4 regions of the Idiomarina sp. 28-8 genome follow, and region 2 is predicted to be linked to each of the others. Evidence: predicted binding sites of a transcription regulator. Region 2 holds the regulator's gene; each other region holds the start of a gene.
What was found. Region 2 encodes sigma-54, which starts transcription at its own class of promoters, with help from an activator protein. Its sites were predicted from a motif close to GTTGGCACGNNNNTNGNNT; they were not measured.
Positions count from the first base shown of each region.

Region 1: a site for sigma-54 is predicted at 1,972-1,990, ahead of RJ32_RS00355 (PAS domain-containing sensor histidine kinase). Genes of this name have one in related genera too.
Region 3: a site for sigma-54 is predicted at 2,783-2,801, ahead of RJ32_RS04650 (DUF4168 domain-containing protein). Genes of this name have one in related genera too.
Region 4: a site for sigma-54 is predicted at 2,734-2,752, ahead of glnA (glutamate--ammonia ligase). Genes of this name have one in related genera too.

Region 1 is NZ_DF266789.1:21,928-26,445, reverse strand. Features, by position in the region: gene RJ32_RS00365 (DUF1285 domain-containing protein) at 1-448, shown strand, start outside; gene RJ32_RS00360 (sigma-54 dependent transcriptional regulator) at 470-1,906, shown strand; gene RJ32_RS00355 (PAS domain-containing sensor histidine kinase) at 2,026-3,033, shown strand; gene RJ32_RS00350 (sigma-54 dependent transcriptional regulator) at 3,026-4,387, shown strand.
Region 2 is NZ_DF266789.1:417,431-421,948, reverse strand. Features, by position in the region: gene ptsN (PTS IIA-like nitrogen regulatory protein PtsN) at 1-175, opposite strand, end outside; gene hpf (ribosome hibernation promoting factor) at 179-466, opposite strand; gene RJ32_RS02120 (RNA polymerase factor sigma-54) at 494-1,954, opposite strand; gene lptB (LPS export ABC transporter ATP-binding protein) at 1,976-2,701, opposite strand; gene lptA (lipopolysaccharide transport periplasmic protein LptA) at 2,703-3,245, opposite strand; gene lptC (LPS export ABC transporter periplasmic protein LptC) at 3,214-3,777, opposite strand; gene kdsC (3-deoxy-manno-octulosonate-8-phosphatase KdsC) at 3,774-4,328, opposite strand; gene RJ32_RS02095 (KpsF/GutQ family sugar-phosphate isomerase) at 4,328-4,518, opposite strand, start outside.
Region 3 is NZ_DF266789.1:950,451-954,968, reverse strand. Features, by position in the region: gene RJ32_RS04660 (sigma-54 dependent transcriptional regulator) at 1-1,194, opposite strand, end outside; gene RJ32_RS04655 (sensor histidine kinase) at 1,191-2,678, opposite strand; gene RJ32_RS04650 (DUF4168 domain-containing protein) at 2,848-3,231, shown strand; gene RJ32_RS04645 (TonB-dependent receptor) at 3,472-4,518, shown strand, end outside.
Region 4 is NZ_DF266793.1:161,179-165,696, forward strand. Features, by position in the region: gene ntrC (nitrogen regulation protein NR(I)) at 1-147, opposite strand, end outside; gene glnL (nitrogen regulation protein NR(II)) at 137-1,210, opposite strand; gene glnA (glutamate--ammonia ligase) at 1,283-2,692, opposite strand; gene typA (translational GTPase TypA) at 3,003-4,518, shown strand, end outside.

The DNA.
Region 1 (4,518 bases), 400 kb from region 2:
TGAGATCCCTATTCATATTGCTTCAAATGGCGACTGGTTTTATCAGGGGAGCCAGATAAAGCGCTCCGCATTGGTAAAACTCTTTGCGTCCGTTTTAGTGGTTGAAGACGGTGAGTATTTTTTAATAACACCTGCCGAAAAAGTTAAGATTACGGTTGAAGATACGCCCTTTGTCGTTGTCGACTGGAGTCAATTAGAAGAAAATGGGCAGCAATTATTACTGTTAACCACCAACATCGGTGATACTCTGGTATTGAGCTCTGAACATTCTCTCACAATGAAAAACGGCGTGCCCTACATTGTGATGCAACGAGGGTTAACAGCGAGAGTACATCGCAATGTATTCTATCAGTGGGTTTCACACGCAGAGTCAAGAACTGTCGATGGACAAGAACAGTGGTATCTGTCCAGTGCGGGTGAAACGTTTGTGTTAGGAAGTGTGGAATAGGACGTTGCGGTAAACTCGTCTATGACAAAAACAAGAACAGTCTACCTGGTTGAACAGCAACCAGAGCGTCGTCAGCATTTTGAAACGGTATTGACCTTTATTGGCGAAACCGTTGAAGTCATATCTCCTTCAGACACTCTAAAGCTTCGTGCTGCTGATGCTCTCTGTGTGATTGCTGGTAATGGCATTGAGAACTTGCATCAATTAGCCGGCGATGCGCCGCATCTACCTTTTATCTGTGCCACAGATGATCAGCACAATGCGTTACAGAAAGCGAATGTTATTGGCCCTCTGGAAAAGTCTTTTGATTACGCCAGCTTATCGAATATGTTGCATTACTGTCAGGCTTATCACCAGCAAATGCCTGCTAAAGCGGCAAGAAAGCGGCACCCGGGCGGAGGTAAGCTGGAGCAAACCTTAGTTGGTAACGGGCGTACAATGAAACATGTACGTCAGTTGATTGAACAGGTAGCGGTAACAGAAGCGAATGTTCTGATTCTGGGAGAGTCAGGAACAGGTAAAGAAGTTGTGGCTCGCGGTGTTCATGATTTGTCCGGACGTAGTAACGGGCCTTTCGTGCCGGTGAATTGCGGTGCAATTCCGGGTGACTTATTAGAAAGTGAATTGTTCGGGCATGAAAAAGGGGCTTTTACCGGTGCTATCGGTGCGCGTAAAGGCCGCTTCGAATTGGCTCAGGGCGGCACTTTGTTTCTGGATGAAATTGGCGATATGCCATTGCCCATGCAGGTAAAGCTGCTACGAGTTTTGCAAGAGCGGACCTTCGAACGTGTGGGTGGCAGTAAAAGTATTATTGCCGATGTACGAGTGGTTGCGGCGACTCACCGCGAACTGGAACAAATGATTATTGACGGTAAATTCCGTGAAGATTTGTATTACCGCTTAAATGTTTTTCCTATTGAGGTTCCGGCTCTGCGCGAGCGTCAGGAAGACGTACCTTTACTGCTGCAAGAACTGACCCAGCGTTTTAAAAAGGAGCGGGGCGTAGGGGTGCGTTTTACTGAGCGTGCTCTGGAGTCGTTGTCCTATCACCGCTGGCCGGGTAACGTAAGGGAATTGACTAACCTGATAGAACGCCTGACTATAATGCACCCCGATAGTCTGGTTGACGTGCCTGATTTACCTCCAAAATATCAGCATATTGAACATGACGCACCAACTCCAGATTACCCCGAAGAAATGCTGGAGCGCGAAGCGCTGAGTGCCATTTTCAGTGAGTCAGATGAAGAACTTGATGACGACACACATAGTGCTGCTGATTCTGAGTTGCCCGATGACGGGGTCAATTTGAAAGATATGCTAACTGAAATTGAAACGGGAATGATAGCGCAGGCGTTGGATAAATCTGACTGGGTAGTTGCTAAAGCGGCCGATTTACTCAGTATGCGCCGTACAACCTTAGTTGAGAAAATGAAAAAGTACGGAATTCAGAAAGATTAAATTCAAAGCGTCAGTCTTTTGACAATCCAAAAGCTACGTAATTAACTGAAAATAAAGAGAATTATACTGGCATCTATTTTGCATTAGCTTCTCCATAGTTGTTAATTGGAGATGTCAGTATGGCCACCTACCATCAAATTATTGATGCCATGCCCAACGCTGTTATTTTACTGGACAGTCATGGGGTCGTGGATTATTGCAATGACAATGCCACGAGCCTTTTAGGACACCCTCTGAAAAAGTTTTTATGGCGTGAACTGGTGAGTGAACTTTTTGCTCCCAAAGCGGATGACTGGCACGAAGTGTCTTTGCGTAACGGCAGACGGGTTCGTTTAGACACCTCAGTTGTGAATGAAAAGCCAGGGCAGCTTATTGTGCTGACAGACCTGACCGAGACGCGGCGTCTGCAAAACCGCATCGGTCATTTGCAGCGTTTGTCTTCCATGGGAAAAATGGTGGCTTCGCTGGCACATCAGATAAGAACGCCTCTGTCTGCCGCAATTCTTTATGCGCAAAACCTAAAGCAGGGCAGTATTTCTGCGGTCAAACAACAGCGTTTTTCCGATAAGTTACTGTCGCGTCTGCATTCGCTGGAACAACAGGTGAACGATATGTTGTTGTTTGCCAAAAGCGGTGAGCAACCCATGCTGGAAGAACTCAGTACCAATAGCCTGATCCAGCAAGTGCTGATGAACACAGAAAGTTACGCTGAGCAGCATCAGGTGAAAATCAATTGTATTGATCCTGACTTTGGTGTGGTGTTGCGAGCTAATCAAACCGCTCTGATCGGGGCAATGCAGAACCTGGTTAACAACGCTGTTGATGCCAGCCGGCCCGGACAGGAAGTGCTATTAAAAACCGATGTTGATGATGGTAACTGGAAAGTTTCTGTTATTGACTCTGGTTGCGGCATTCCGGCTGAAAAGCAAGGCAGTGTATTCACTCCATTTTTCACTGAAAAATCGAACGGTACCGGTTTAGGTCTGGCGGTTGTCCAAACGGTGATAAAAGCACACAACGGTTTAATTGACTGGGAAAGCCAGCCAAATAAAGGCAGTCGTTTTACCCTAGTGCTGCCGGTATATGAGTGGTCAGAAAATATAATGAAAGAGGTACGTTATGGCTGAGCGACAAGTATTGGTTGTTGAAGATGATGTATCGCTGCGTGAAGCAATTATCGATACACTGGAACTGGCTGACTGTCAGTGCCTGGAAGCCGCTAACGGCGAAGAAGCCTTACTTATTCTAAAAAAAGAGTCAGTGGCGCTGGTTATCAGCGATGTGCAAATGCCGGGAATTGATGGCTTACAGTTATTGCGTAGCATGAATAACCAGCAATACGACATTCCGGTTATTATGATGACGGCCTTTGCAAAGGTGGATGACGCAGTCGTTGCTATGCGTGAAGGCGCTGTCGATTATCTGACTAAGCCGTTTTCAATTGAAAAGCTACAAACACTGGTGCAGCGTTATTTGCCCGACGGTGCAATTAACGATATTGAGCCGGTCGCAGAAGAAGGCTCCAGCCAGGCAGTGCTGGCTATGGCACGAAAAGTTGCGGGTAGTGAAGCAAGCGTAATGGTCACTGGGCCTAGCGGTACCGGTAAAGAAGTGCTGGCGCGTTATATTCACCAGCATTCGGATCGCTCAGATGGGCCCTTTATTGCCATTAACTGCGCAGCGATACCTGAAAACATGCTGGAATCCATGTTATTTGGTTATGAGAAAGGTGCCTTTACGGGCGCTAATCAGTCTTCTCCCGGTAAATTTGAACTGGCTCAGGGCGGTACTTTGCTGCTGGACGAAGTCACTGAAATGGCTATGCACTTGCAGGCTAAATTATTACGGGTTATTCAGGAGCGACAGGTGGAGCGTCTGGGCTCGCGTAAAACCATACAGTTGGATGTCCGGTTAATAGCTACCTCTAACCGAGACTTACAACAGGCGGTGCGCGAAGGGTTATTACGTGAAGACTTAATGTATCGACTAAACGTGTTTCCCCTGCATTGGAAGTCTCTACGTGAGCGACCCGCGGATATCGTTCCCCTGGCAGAAAATTTACTGCAGCGACATAAACAACGTTCCGGTATTAAAACGCCCGTCAATTTCGCTGCGGCAGCAGTTCAACAGTTAATGCGCTATTCCTGGCCGGGCAACGTTCGGGAGCTGGAAAATGTAGTGCAAAGAGCTCTGGTATTGCATCGCGATGGAGAAATTCAGCCACAGGATCTTATGCTGGAACTGAACGACGCGGTGGAAACCGCTAGCGTGTTTCCGGAACAAATAGAGACGCCTGAAGATAAGTCGGAAAACCTCGATGAGTCGCTTTTCAATCAGGAATATCAAATTATCAAAGAGGCGTTGCAACGTCATCAGGGAAAACGCCAACCTGTCGCCGATGAGCTTGGTATTAGTCCACGGACTTTGCGCTACAAGCTGGCGAAAATACGAGAGCAGGGGCTGACTCTAACCGGCTCGTAACGCTGTACTGAAATACCTCGAGCATTATCACTAGCCCTGTTTCTCAGGGCTTTTCTTTGTATCTTACCGATGCGACCAAAAGTTGGCATTCTGTTTGCATAACTAACCTTAAATAAAGTCAGTGATGAATT
Region 2 (4,518 bases):
TTCCCGTACTGCCTAAACGTTCACGGTTTAACAGGCTCTCAAAAATGTCATGACGGGTAATGCCAGACAGCTTAGGGGCTACGATTTGACTAATGGTTTCAAGTAGTCGTTTTTTACTTGCGCCCTCGACTGCACACTTGGTGCAGTCGGGGCTTAACAATTCACTCAGTTGCATGGATTAATGTTGTTTCATTTTCTCTTTGTGTTTAATCACCTGACGGTCCAGTTTATTAATTAAACCGTCGATGGCCGCGTACATATCTTCGTGTTTTGCGTCGGCGAAAAGCTCACCGCCATTCACGTGCAGCGTAGCTTCCGCTTTTTGAATCGTTTTTTCAACATTTAGGATGACGTGAACATTAGTTATATGGTCAAAATGTCTTTCCAGCTTGGCAAATTTTGTGTCCACGTAGTCACGCAGAGCTTCGGTAATATCGATGTGATGACCGGTCAAATTAATTTGCATAACGTCTTCCTTCTGCAGTTAACAAAGTTACAAAAGACTTTTGCGTTGGCTCGATGATGGAATGTTTAACGATTCCCGATACTTCGCAATTGTCCTTCTTGCTACTTGGATACCTTGTGCGGCTATCAGTTCAGCAATCTTACTGTCACTTAACGGTTTACTGCGATTTTCAGCAGCGACCATCTTCTTAATTAAAGCACGTATTGCCGTGCTTGAACACTCGCCACCGCCCTCTGTACTGACATGACTTGAGAAAAAATATTTCAACTCAAATACGCCACTTGGGCAGTGTAAGTATTTTTGTGTCGTTACGCGTGAAATCGTACTTTCATGCATATCCACGGCTTCTGCAACATCGTTCAGAACCATTGGCTTCATAGCTTCTTCACCATGCTCAAAAAAGCCCTGTTGGCGTTGTACTATGCAATTGGCCACTTTCAGCAGCGTATCGTTTCTGCTCTCCAGGCTTTTTATGAACCAGCGCGCTTCTTGCGTATGGTTTTTTATGTACTGGCTGTCGGCTACTGACTTTGTTGCTTTACTCAAGGCCGCGTATTCTTCGTTCACTTTTAGTTTAGGTACGCTATCCGGGTTTAATTCGACCATCCAACGACCATTTTTTTTAGTAACGGCCACATCGGGAATAACATATTCAACGGGTTGCTGCGCAACTTGCTCGCCCGGGTGCGGGTGCAACTGTTGAATTAACCGCATAGTCTGACGTAAATCTTCTTCCGATAGCTTCAGTTTACGCTGAATGGTGCGAAAATCGCGACTGCCAAGTAAGTCCATATGTTCAGTCACTAAGCATAGAGCAACCTGCTTGTATTCAGTGTCGTCGCTTAGTTGACGTAATTGAATGGCAAGGCATTCACTGACGCTGCGTGCGCCGACACCAATTGGGTCGAAATGCTGAATACGCTTAAGCACCATGCAGACTTCTTCTACTTCCACTTCGGGTAGGCGCACAGCTTCGATAATTTCATTAACATCAACCATTAGATAGCCATTGTCGTCTATGGCTTCAATAATGGCTTCAGCTATGGCGGTGTCTTCTTCCGAAAAATGAGAAAGTTGCATTTGCCAAAGCAGGTGATCCTGCAAAGACTCGCTGGTAGAGCCTTGATAGACTTCAAAGTCGCCGTCAAAGGATTTACCTGAAGAGGCTGCGCCGTTGGCTGGGGTATGACTGGAATAGGTATCGTCCCAACTGCTGTCGACCGGCAGTTCGTCAGGCATTTCCTGGGTTTTTATAACGTCGGATGTTTCCCGTTGGCTGTCGTCTCTTTCTTCAATATTGCGAGTTTCGGGTTGGTCCGCGTCGTTACTCGTTTCACCTTCAACCTCCAGCAGCGGGTTGCTGTCTAATGCATCCTGAATTTCTGACTGAAGATCGAGCGAGGAAAGCTGCAGCAGGCGGATAGCCTGTTGGAGTTGTGGCGTCATGGTCAGGTGCTGACCAATTTTTAGCTGCAGACTTTGCTTCATAATGACTGTCCCGGTATCACGTTATAGGGTGAACTGCTCACCGAGGTAAACGTCTCTAACCTGTTGATTCGATAATATACTTTCTGCATCCCCACTGGCAATAAGCTCACCATGACTGACAATATAAGCGTGTTCACAAACAGACAATGTCTCGCGAACGTTGTGATCAGTAATAAGTACACCAATACCACGTTGCTTTAAATGTTCAACAATCTTTTTAATATCAATAACCGAAATAGGGTCAACTCCGGCAAAAGGCTCGTCCAGCAAAATAAACGTAGGTTCTGCGGCTAAGGCTCGGGCAATTTCAACCCGACGACGTTCACCGCCGGACAGACTCATGCCCTGACTGTTTGCTATGTGGCCTATATGAAACTCTTCGAGCAAAGCATCAAGCTGTTCTTCACGCTCGTTGGTTGACAGTTCTTTACGAGTTTCCAGAATAGCCATCAGATTATCGCGCACGGTCAATTTGCGAAAAATGGACGCCTCTTGTGGCAAATACCCAATACCCCGGCGTGCCCGTTCATGCATTGGCAGTAAGGTAAGGTCATTGTCATCCAGCAGAATTTGACCTTTATCGCTATTAACCAAACCGACTATCATATAGAAGGTTGTGGTTTTACCTGCACCGTTGGGGCCCAGTAAACCAATAACCTGCCCCTGACTTACTTCCAAGCTAACGTCTTTAACGACTTGTCGGCTTTTGTAGCTTTTGGCTAAATGTTTGACTCGTAAAGTTGCCATATTAAGGGTTCTCGTTATTTTTTTCGTCGGTATCGGTTTTTGGTTTAGGTGTAAAAATAGTGATAACACGGCTGTCTTCTTCACCTGAACTGCTTGCCGTTACCGTTTGTTTATTCAAATCATAAGTAATCAAACTGCCGCTTGAGCTACTGCTACCTTGAGAGATGCGAGCGTCGCCACTAAGCTCCAGTCGCTGTTCCGACTGAAAATAGGTGATTTTTTTTGCTTCAGCGTTAATTTCATTGCCGTCGTCCAGCGTCTGGCTGTAAGTAGCAGGAGTGCCTTCTGCAATAAAAATATCTGCTTGCTCGGCGCTTTCGCTGGCGGATGCTTCTAGTCGATCGGCGCGGATTAATAAGGTGCCCTGACGAATAATAACGTTGTCCGTTAAAACCAGGCGGTTATTTTTAATATCAAGCTCTTCCTTACTCGACTCAACTTCCATGGGTTTACTAAAGTCAGACTTGCCCTGAGCCATAACCGCTGAGGGTATTAAGGCAACCAGGATCAGTTTACTCAGCAGGCTGGAAAATCGTTTTAACATGTCTTTTTAGCTCCATTCGTTCAGCTTTCAGGTCCGCAGTCATACCGTTACCCCGAATTAATAGTCGTGGTCCGTGAATGCTTACCGGATGTTCGGTGCTCATTGATTCATTTTTTAAATCAACAATCAGGTATTCGGTTAACACTTGCTCGATGTGAGTATCCGGCTCTAACGCAAGGATTTCAACATTGTGCTCCAAAATCAGGGTTTGATCGTCATAGAAAGTTCCTTGCGCGGCACTGACCTCCCAAAGTTCTTCACCTTGTTCAGAAAATACCGTATAAACCGGACGCTTAAGTTCGGTCAGACCAATCTGGTTATAGTGAGACATCTTCTCAGACTTGATCTTGTGAGCTAGTACGCCGTCACTTTCGAAAATCCGCGTTTCCAACCCAAAAGCGGTAAAATCAGGCTGCATCGTACGTGTCGTAGCCGCGTTGCTACCGTCAGCGTCATTGCTAAAAGGGCGCCAGACAAGCAATAGCCCGGCACCGAATAATAAAAAGAGAATGACAGTAACGCGTCGGCTCACACACTGGCTCCTGTCGCCAGGTGCAGTTGTCCTTGACTGAGCATGATTAAATCACAAACTTCGCGCACGGCACCATGTCCGCCATGACAACGTGAAATATAATCGGCCTGCTGTTGTACCGATGCGTGAGCATCCTGGACTGCAATACCCAGACCTGCAGCTTTAATTAAAGCTAAATCGGGGGTATCGTCGCCAACATAAGCAACTTGTTCTGCGCTAAGGCCTAGCTTTTTCAGAAGCTCGTCGAAAGCGGCTGTTTTATCGTTCTGCCCCTGATAAATAAAACCGACATCTAAATGTTCCATGCGATGTTCAACAATGCGTGAGGTTCGTCCGGTAATGACTGCTGTTTCGACTCCTGACTTTTTCAACGCTTTCATACCAAAGCCATCCCGGGTGTGAAAGGCTTTCAGTTCCTCACCATCATTGCCTAAATAAATGCGGCCGTCGGAGAACACTCCGTCCACGTCCAGCACCAGTAGCTTTATCTCGGAAAAGCGTTTAAACAGGCTTTTTTCAATGTCGCCGTACCAGGTATTAATACATTCCATCAGAGCACTCCCGCCTGCAGTAAATCATGCATGTTCATTGCGCCACAAGGCTGTCCATCGTCGTTGGTAATAATCAGCCCATTTATTTTTCGATCCTGCATGAGTTTTAATGCCTCAGCGGCCAGCATATCCTCGTTCGCAGTAATACAGGAGCGGGTCATAACTTCTGCTATCGGAGTCTTATGGACAT
Region 3 (4,518 bases), 530 kb from region 2:
GCCATATTCCACGTCGGGTTCATGCTCACTATCCAGAATTCTTTGCGGTAAATCTTCAACCGCTATCTTATCGTCTCTGGAAAAGGTAAAAGCACGCTCAATAGCATTTTGTAGTTCTCGTACGTTGCCCGGAAAGCGGTAGCTATAAAGTTGTTCCAGTGCAGCCGGAGAAATGCTGCGAACCGTTTTATCACTGTTTTTTTGCAACTGCTGTAGAAAGTAATTAGCTAAGCGCTCTATGTCTTCGCCGCGCTCGCGCAAAGGAGGCACCCTTAAACTAAAGGTTTCCAGACGGTAAAATAAGTCCTGCCGAAAGCGTCCATCCTCTACCTGTTGCTCTAAGTCCTGGTGAGTAGCCGCCAGGATCCGGACATTCACTGTTTCTTCTTCGTCACTGCCCACGGCGCGAATCGTGCCTTCCTGCAAGACGCGTAGCAGTTTGGCCTGCAACGCCATTGGCATTTCACCAATTTCGTCCAGTAACAAAGTACCACCGTCGGCCTGCTTAAGCAGACCCTGACGTTTTTTCTGAGCACCGGTAAACGCACCGGCTGCGTGACCAAAGAATTCACTTTCCATTAAATCGGCGGGAATACCTGCACAGTTCACTGCCTGAAAGCTTTGCTCAGCACTGTCACTTAACTGATGCAGTGCCTTAGCCACCAACTCTTTACCCGTACCGCTTTCACCGGTAATTAACACGCTGCCGTCTGCCGGAGCAATGCGCTCTATCTGGTCATACAATTTGCGCATTGACGGGCTTTGTCCGACTAAGCCCCCGGGGCCTTTTTGTTGCTGACGATACCGTTTAAGCTCCCGCTGCAGTGACCTATGCTCTAAGATCCGTTTTACGCTAAGCAATAAATGCTCAACATCCAGCGGCTTAGTTAGAAAGTCATCGGCTCCTTGTTTGAGGGCATCAACCGCCTGATCAACCGTACCAAAAGCGGTAATCAATAAAAGTGCAGGTGAGTTATCTTCATTTTTTAAACTTTCCAGTAAAGACAGACCCGACAGTCCAGGTAAGCGGATATCGCTGATAACCAAATCCAATGGTGTTACCGACTTTTTGAAGGCCTCAACACTTCCCCAGGCCGTAACTTTATAGCCTTCGGCCTCCAGCTCTTCAACCAGCAGTTCCTGCAGAGCCGGATCATCCTCAATTACGCCTATCATGGCTTTTGCTGCGGTCATTCACTACCTCCTTTGATAACTGCTTGCCGAAGGCATTGCGCAGGTAAACTCAAGGTGACCCGACAGCCACCGTTGGGGTTATTTGTTAAAGACAATTCCCCATTATGATCATTCAATACGTGTTTAACTATGGTTAAACCAAGTCCGGTACCTTTGCCCTGAGGTTTATTGGTTTCAAAAGGCTGCAAGGCTTTATCTTTCATCGACTCGGGCAAGCCTTCGCCGTCGTCATCAATGGTGATAATGACGCCCTCATCAGCAAACTCAGCTGCCACCGCAACTTCCGATTCAGCGGCCTGCAAACCATTGCGAAGAACATTCACCAACGCCAGTTCCAGTCGCTTGATATCCACTTTCAGAATAACGTCGACAAGCTCCTTAATGACTACTTTGGCCGACCCTTTATCCTGCTCAAACTCTATGCTGGTCATGGCTGTTGCTATCAGGTCACGTAGAGAAATGGCTTCGCGCTGCTGTACCGGCGTGCGAGAGAAAGCGAGCAGCTGGTTTACCAACCCGGTTAACCGCTGCACCTGGCCTCTTACGGCTTTTAGTTGGCGCTGACTGTCTTCGTCTTTATGGTTGCGTAGTAATCGGCTGGCGCGTCCGTCAATAACGGTCAGCGGAGCACCTAACTCATGCGCAACACCACTGGCGACGCTACCAATAGCCGCCATTTTTTCCTGCTCTCGTAATGCCTGTTGTAGTGAGGCCTCGTGCTCCCGACGTTGCTCCAGCTCCTGCTCAGCCTCAGTGATACTATCGAGCATACGGTTGAAACCCTGCGCAACCTCCTGCAATTCTGACGGTCCAGCCGGTGTAACTCGTGTACTGCGGTTCCCTTCAGCCACCCGCAACATCGCGTCCTTAAGTGCCACCACATGCCGACCAACACCGCGATAATGACCAAAAACCAACACCGCAATAGTAATTAAGCCGAACGCCGCCCAACTGAGCCAGGCGTATTGACTCAGCGTTTCAAAGGACTCATCAAAGTCACTGGCACGACGGTTTATCTGTAATAAGCCAATAATGCGACCACCACGGTCAACAATAGGCAGGAACTGGGAGAAGACATCGCGCCCCTCAACCCGCCGGTAGTCATCTTGCCTGACCCCCGTCTGTACGGTTTGCAGCGCCAACTGACTATTACTTAAATCGGTTTCAGTAATGCCGGCTTCGGCTACCTGTTGACCATACACGTTATACACCGACGCGCCGTGAACCCGGCCAATATTGAACACCGAGTCCAGGTTAGCCTGCACTGTGGACAAATCATTATTCAGCAACGCATCACTAATGGGTAAGCTAATAGCTCTACCCAGCAGCTCCAGATCGCTCTTTAAACGTTCATTAGCTTCATCCGATGCAACCTGTAAGCCGACACTGATTGCCACACCGGAAATCATTAGCATAGGCACAACAACATAAATAAGAAGTCGCCGCTGCAAGCTGGATAGTGGCCAACTGTATCTTTTTGTCACACTGCCTCCTTTGACTGTGTACTAAGGATACACATTTTTGGGCGGTTTTTCTGTGTGCAAACTCTTCAAATAAAAAAATCTCTTAAAAATCAATTGATTGAAAAGTTGGCACAGTCTTCGCTTTAGTTAGAGCGTAATTAAAACTGATAAATTCATTTAGGAGATTATCATGCAAAAGACAATTATCGCATTAGCAACTGTATTCGCACTGGGTAGCACTGCCGCAATGGCTCAAGAGCAACAAGCTCAAGATCCAATGGCTCAGCAACAACAGCAGCAAACTCAGGAAATTTCTGAAGGCATGCTGGTTAAGTTTGTAACCGCTATGGAAGATGTTCAGGGTGTTACTGAAAAATACCGTGACCAGTTCCAGGAAGCTGAAAACCAGGAAGAAGCTCGTGAGATTCAACAGTCTGCACAGGAAGAAATGATTGCAGCAGTTGAAGACGCTGGCCTAACTCCGCAAGAGTACAACATGATTATTCAGCAAGCGCAAAACGACGAAGAACTTCGTGGCCGCTTAGAAGAGCTGACTGGTGACGAAAACTCTTAATCAACCGAGATTCCATAAGACATAAAAAAACCGCAGTCTTCGGACTGCGGTTTTTTATTTACAAACTTTTACAATCATCGTCCTCACTAAAACTTTAGTCTAATCTAGCCTCAAAACGAATAATTATTCATTAAAAATGAATAACCAACCCTTGCATGATCGTCAAATTAATGTAATAAAAATTAACATATAAGTTACTTTTTCAATCGATATAACGCAAATGCAAAGGGGAAAACAATAATGAAAATAACGTTTAAACATTCTCTTTGTGCATTAGCTATAGGCGCAACTTTCACCGCAGCCCCCAGCTTTGCACAACAAGGAAACAGTCAGGCAGACGATGACGCTCTTGAGCGCATTCAGGTTACTGGCTCAAGAATTTCACGAACCGATATGGAAGGCGCTTCTCCGGTAGAGGTAATTGACAGAGAAAGCATTGAAGCCTCAGGTTTTAACAACCTACAACAGTTATTAGAGCGCTTACCATCGGCAGGTGTCGGAACCTTCTCAACTCAGGGAAACAGTCAGGACACCACCGCTAATGGTGCTGCGGCTATCAGTTTGCGTGGCTTTGGTGCGGACTCTACACTGGTTCTGCTAAACGGACGTCGGGTTGGTGTCTCTTCATTTGCTGAAGGAATTGCTAACTCATTTGTCGATATTAACTCTATTCCGGTAGCCGCCATTGAACGTATTGATATTCTTAAAGACGGTGCGTCCGCTATATACGGTTCTGATGCCGTTGCTGGTGTCGTTAACATCATTCTACGTGACGATTTCGTAGGTACTGAGTTAACCGCCAGTCACGGTGGAACCACTGGTGATGTTAACTATGAAGAAACCAGTATGAGCCTGGTATGGGGTACTGGCGACGATGACAGTAACACCACAATAATTCTGGACTACTGGAAAAACACCTCAATTATGGGCTCAGAGTTTGGCAGAAATGGGACAGCAGACCAAACCCCCTGGGGTGGAGCCGACAAGCGTTCTTCTCGTGGGTTCCCCGGCACTTTCATTGTAGACGGGGTGTCAACGGCGGACCCTGCATGTGCTCCTGAAGCAACAAAAGATATATTTGATGAAGATGATAATAGAATCGGCGATTTTTGCGTATTTGATTACGGTCCATACGCACAAATATTTCCGGAGGCAGAGCGTGTAGGTGCAATTGTTCAGTCCAGTAAAGAGTTTTCACGCGACGTTGAGGGCTACATTGAAATAGCAGCCCAACATAACCGCTCAAAGGCTGGTGGCGCACCAACTCCTCTTGATAGTGATGCGGAT
Region 4 (4,518 bases), on a different contig from region 2:
TGGTTTATCGCTCTTTAGAGCCATGAAAAAGTCTTCGCCATTGGCAAAACTGCGCACGTGATAACGGCTATCAGCAAAGGCTTTTTCCAGTACCCAGCGAATAGAGTCGTCATCATCAATTATCCATAACTGAGCATTAGTGGTCATCCGTCACCTCATTACCATTTTCTGCTGAAAGATAAGGCAAATACACTGAAAATCGGGTTTTTCCGGGACTGGAATCAAAATCAATTTTCCCTTTATGCTGATGCACTAAATTTTGTGCCAGCGACAAGCCGAGTCCGGTTCCTTCAGCACGGCCGCTTATCAACGGATAAAACAGGGTTTCGCGCAACTCGGCCGGAATACCGGGCCCATTATCGGTCAAAGTAACCACCGCACATTGTCGATAGCGCTGTCCAAACAGAGTCAATTGGTGTTCTACCCGCGTTTTAATTGTAATAGTGCCTTCGCCTGACATAGCTTGTGCTGCATTTTGGGCAATATTCAAAAACACCTGTTCACAAGCTTCCGCAACCACCTGAATATCCGGCAGCGACGGGTCGTAATCCCGAACTAAATTCAGCGAGTCTCCATATTCGTACACCAAAGTTCTGGCAACTCTTTCCAACACTTCATGAATATTGGTTTCCTTCGACTCGCCCCTTTTTACCGGCCCTAATAACCTGTCGACCAAATACCTTAACCGGTCCGACTGGGTGATGATCAAGTCCGTATACTCTGTCAGGCTCTCGTCCGGAAGTTGCCGTGCCAGTAACTGCGCAGCGCCGCGTAAACCTCCCAGAGGGTTCTTTATTTCATGCGCCATACCGCGCAATAAGTGCTGGGTAGCGAATAGCTGATTACGCTGTTGATCTTCCTGATTTATTCGCCGCAACTGGTCTACTTGTTTTAATTCCAGTAGCAAAGCACGTCCAAAAGGTTGCTCTACTGTTTGAATACTGGTTTCCACCCGAATATTGTGCCCGGAATGCAGCGCGAACTGAGCTTCCGCATTCAGCACCGTTTGCTCGCTATTCAGGCACTCCATCAGCGTTTCTGACGCCAGCGAACACTGATAAAAAGCCGCAGTGAAAGGTTCGCCCAACAGGCGTTTTGCACTGTGATCGAGTAAGGATTCAGCAGACGAATTGACGTAACGGATGGTCAGGCGATCATCGAGGATGAGTATGCCTGTGAGTAGTTGGTTAAGTAGCGCGCTATCGTTCACGAAGGCAGGATAAATTACGCACCAAGTTGGTGCAACCGGGTAAGGCAAGACACCTTACCCGGCCAGTAACCATTAAACGCTGTAGTACATATCGAATTCTACCGGGTGGGTAGTCTTCTTCAATGTCTCTACTTCGTTGTACTTAAGATCGATGTAGGCATCAATCATGTCGTCGTCCATAACGCCGCCTTGCTTAAGGAAGTCGCGGTCTTTATCCAGCGCGTCCAGAGCCATTTCCAGTGAGTGACAAACGGTCGGAATGTCTTTCGCTTCTTCAGGAGGCAGATTGTATAAATCTTTGTCCATGGCATCGCCAGGGTGGATCTTGTTACGGATACCGTCAAGGCCAGCCATTAACAGCGCAGTAAAGGCCAGGTACGGGTTCGCACTTGGGTCAGGGAAGCGCACTTCAATACGGCGACCTTTCGCGCTGGAAACCAATGGAATACGGATAGAAGCCGAACGGTTACGGGCGGAATAAGCCAGCATCACCGGTGCTTCAAAACCAGGAACCAGACGCTTGTACGAGTTAGTAGAGGCGTTCGCAAAAGCGTTAATGGCACGTGCGTGCTTAATAATACCGCCAATATAGAACAGCGCGGTTTCGCTCAAGCCTGCGTACTGGTCGCCGGCAAATAAGTTTTCGCCGCCTTTGTTCAGTGACATATGCACGTGCATGCCAGAGCCGTTATCGCCAACCAGTGGCTTCGGCATAAAGGTTGCGGTCATGCCGTAAGAGTGCGCGACGTTATGCACCACATACTTATAAACCTGCAGTTCATCAGCTTTCTTAGTCAGAGTATTGAAGCGTGTAGCCACTTCGTTCTGACCTGCTGTTGCTACTTCGTGGTGATGGGCTTCAACAACCATACCCATGTCTTCCATTACTAAGCTCATGGTGCCACGAATGTCGTGCGCTGAGTCTACCGGAGGTACCGGGAAGTAGCCGCCTTTTACTCCAGGACGGTGAGCCAGGTTACCTTCTGAATATTCACGGCCTGAGTTCCACTTCGCTTCTTCCGCGTCAATCTTGTAGAACGAACCACTCATGTCTGTGTGGAAACGTACGTCGTTGAACAGGAAGAACTCAGGTTCCGGACCGAAGTAAGCGTCGTCTGCAATGCCTGATGAGCGCAGGAAATCTTCCGCACGCTTTGCAATTGAACGAGGGTCACGGCTATAGCCCTGCATAGTTTCCGGCTCAAGAATGTCACAACGTACATTCAATGTGACTTCATCAGTAAAGGGATCAATCACCGCAGACTCGTTGTCTGGCATCAGTACCATGTCTGATTCGTTAATGCCTTTCCAGCCGGAAATAGATGAACCATCAAACATTTTACCTTCTTCAAAGAAGTCTTCATCGATTTGCGACACCGGAATAGTGACGTGTTGCTCTTTACCTTTAGTATCGGTAAAGCGTAAATCGACGAATTTTACGTCGTGTTCTTTGATGGTATCGAAAATCTTATTAGCTGACATGTTGTCCTCCGTAGACAGCGTCTAAAAATACAGCTTGAGTATAGCAAAGCCTGTGCCAACTGACTTTTTTGTTTATATTCATAAAGTTAGTTCATTTAGCACTATAATGCGTAAATTAATACGCACCAGTATAGCGCATAACGCACAAAATTGGTGCAAAAGTAACATTCTAAGATAACGTCATAAAAATATAACGAACAAAAAACAATCAGGTCTTTCTTAATCCAACTCAAAAAGGTAGAATACGCCGCTATTTTTCACAAAACCCCTTGGACGGGTTTCATTCCCGGACAACTACAGGCAGTTCTTAATGACAATTCAGGTATTTGATATAGAAAAATTACGCAACATCGCGATTATCGCGCACGTTGACCATGGTAAAACCACCCTAGTCGACAAGTTGTTGCAACAATCTGGCACTTTAGAAAGCCGTGGCGAAATAGAAGACCGTATTATGGATTCCAACGATCTTGAAAAAGAACGTGGTATTACTATCCTCGCCAAAAACACCGCGGTTAACTGGCAAGATTACCGCATCAACATTCTGGATACTCCGGGACACGCCGATTTCGGTGGCGAAGTTGAACGCGTACTTTCTATGGCAGACTCCGTATTGTTAGTGGTTGATGCCGTTGACGGTCCTATGCCTCAAACTCGATTTGTCACGCAGAAAGCTTTCTCTCATGGTTTGAACCCTATTCTTGTTATTAACAAAGTTGACCGTCCTGGTGCACGCCCTGACTGGGTGATGGATCAGGTATTCGACTTATTTGATAACCTGGGCGCTACTGACGAACAGCTGGACTTTCCGGTAGTTTACGCATCAGCGCTTAACGGCTGGGCATCATTAGACATAGAAGATCAAGACGGCGACATGACGCCATTGTTCGAAACTATCGTTAGTAAGGTAAGCCATCCCGATGCTGACCCTGAAAGCGACCTGCAAATGCAGGTGTCACAGCTTGATTACTCGAGCTACTTAGGCGTTATTGGTATTGGTCGCGTTACCCGCGGTAGCGTTAAAGTGAACCAGCAAGTGACTATTGTTGGTGCCGACGGCAAAGAACGTAACGGAAAAATTGGTAAAGTCTTTAGCTACCTGGGTCTTGACCACATTGAAGCGGACAAAGCTGCAGCAGGCGACATCTGCGCCATTACCGGTCTGGGCGAGCTAAAAATCTCCGACACCGTGTGTGCAGTTGGTAAAGCTGAAGCTATGAAGCCACTGACCGTTGACGAGCCAACAGTAACTATGACCTTCCAGGTAAACACCTCACCTTTCGCAGGTAAAGAAGGAAAGTTTGTTACTTCTCGTCAAATTCTTGAACGTTTGCAACAAGAGTTGGTTCATAACGTAGCTTTACGTGTTGAAGAAACTGACAACCCGGATCGTTTCCGCGTATCTGGCCGTGGTGAGCTTCACTTAGGTGTTCTTATTGAAAACATGCGTCGTGAAGGTTTTGAATTAGCCGTTTCTCGTCCAGAAGTTATCATCAAGTACGAAGATGGTAAGAAAATGGAACCTTATGAAACCATGACGGTTGATATTGAAGAGCAGCATCAAGGTGCGGTTATGGAAAAATTAGGCTTGCGTAAAGCCGAAATGACCAACATGACACCAGACGGTAAAGGTCGCGTTCGCGTTGATTTTGAAGTACCAAGCCGTGGTTTGATTGGCTTCCAGACAGAATTCATGACACTGACTTCAGGTACTGGCCTTATGTACCATACGTTTGACCACTACGGTCCGCACAAAGGCGGAACCATCGGTCAGCGTAGTAACGGTGTACTGATTTCAAATGCTCAGGGTAAAGCTCTGACTTACT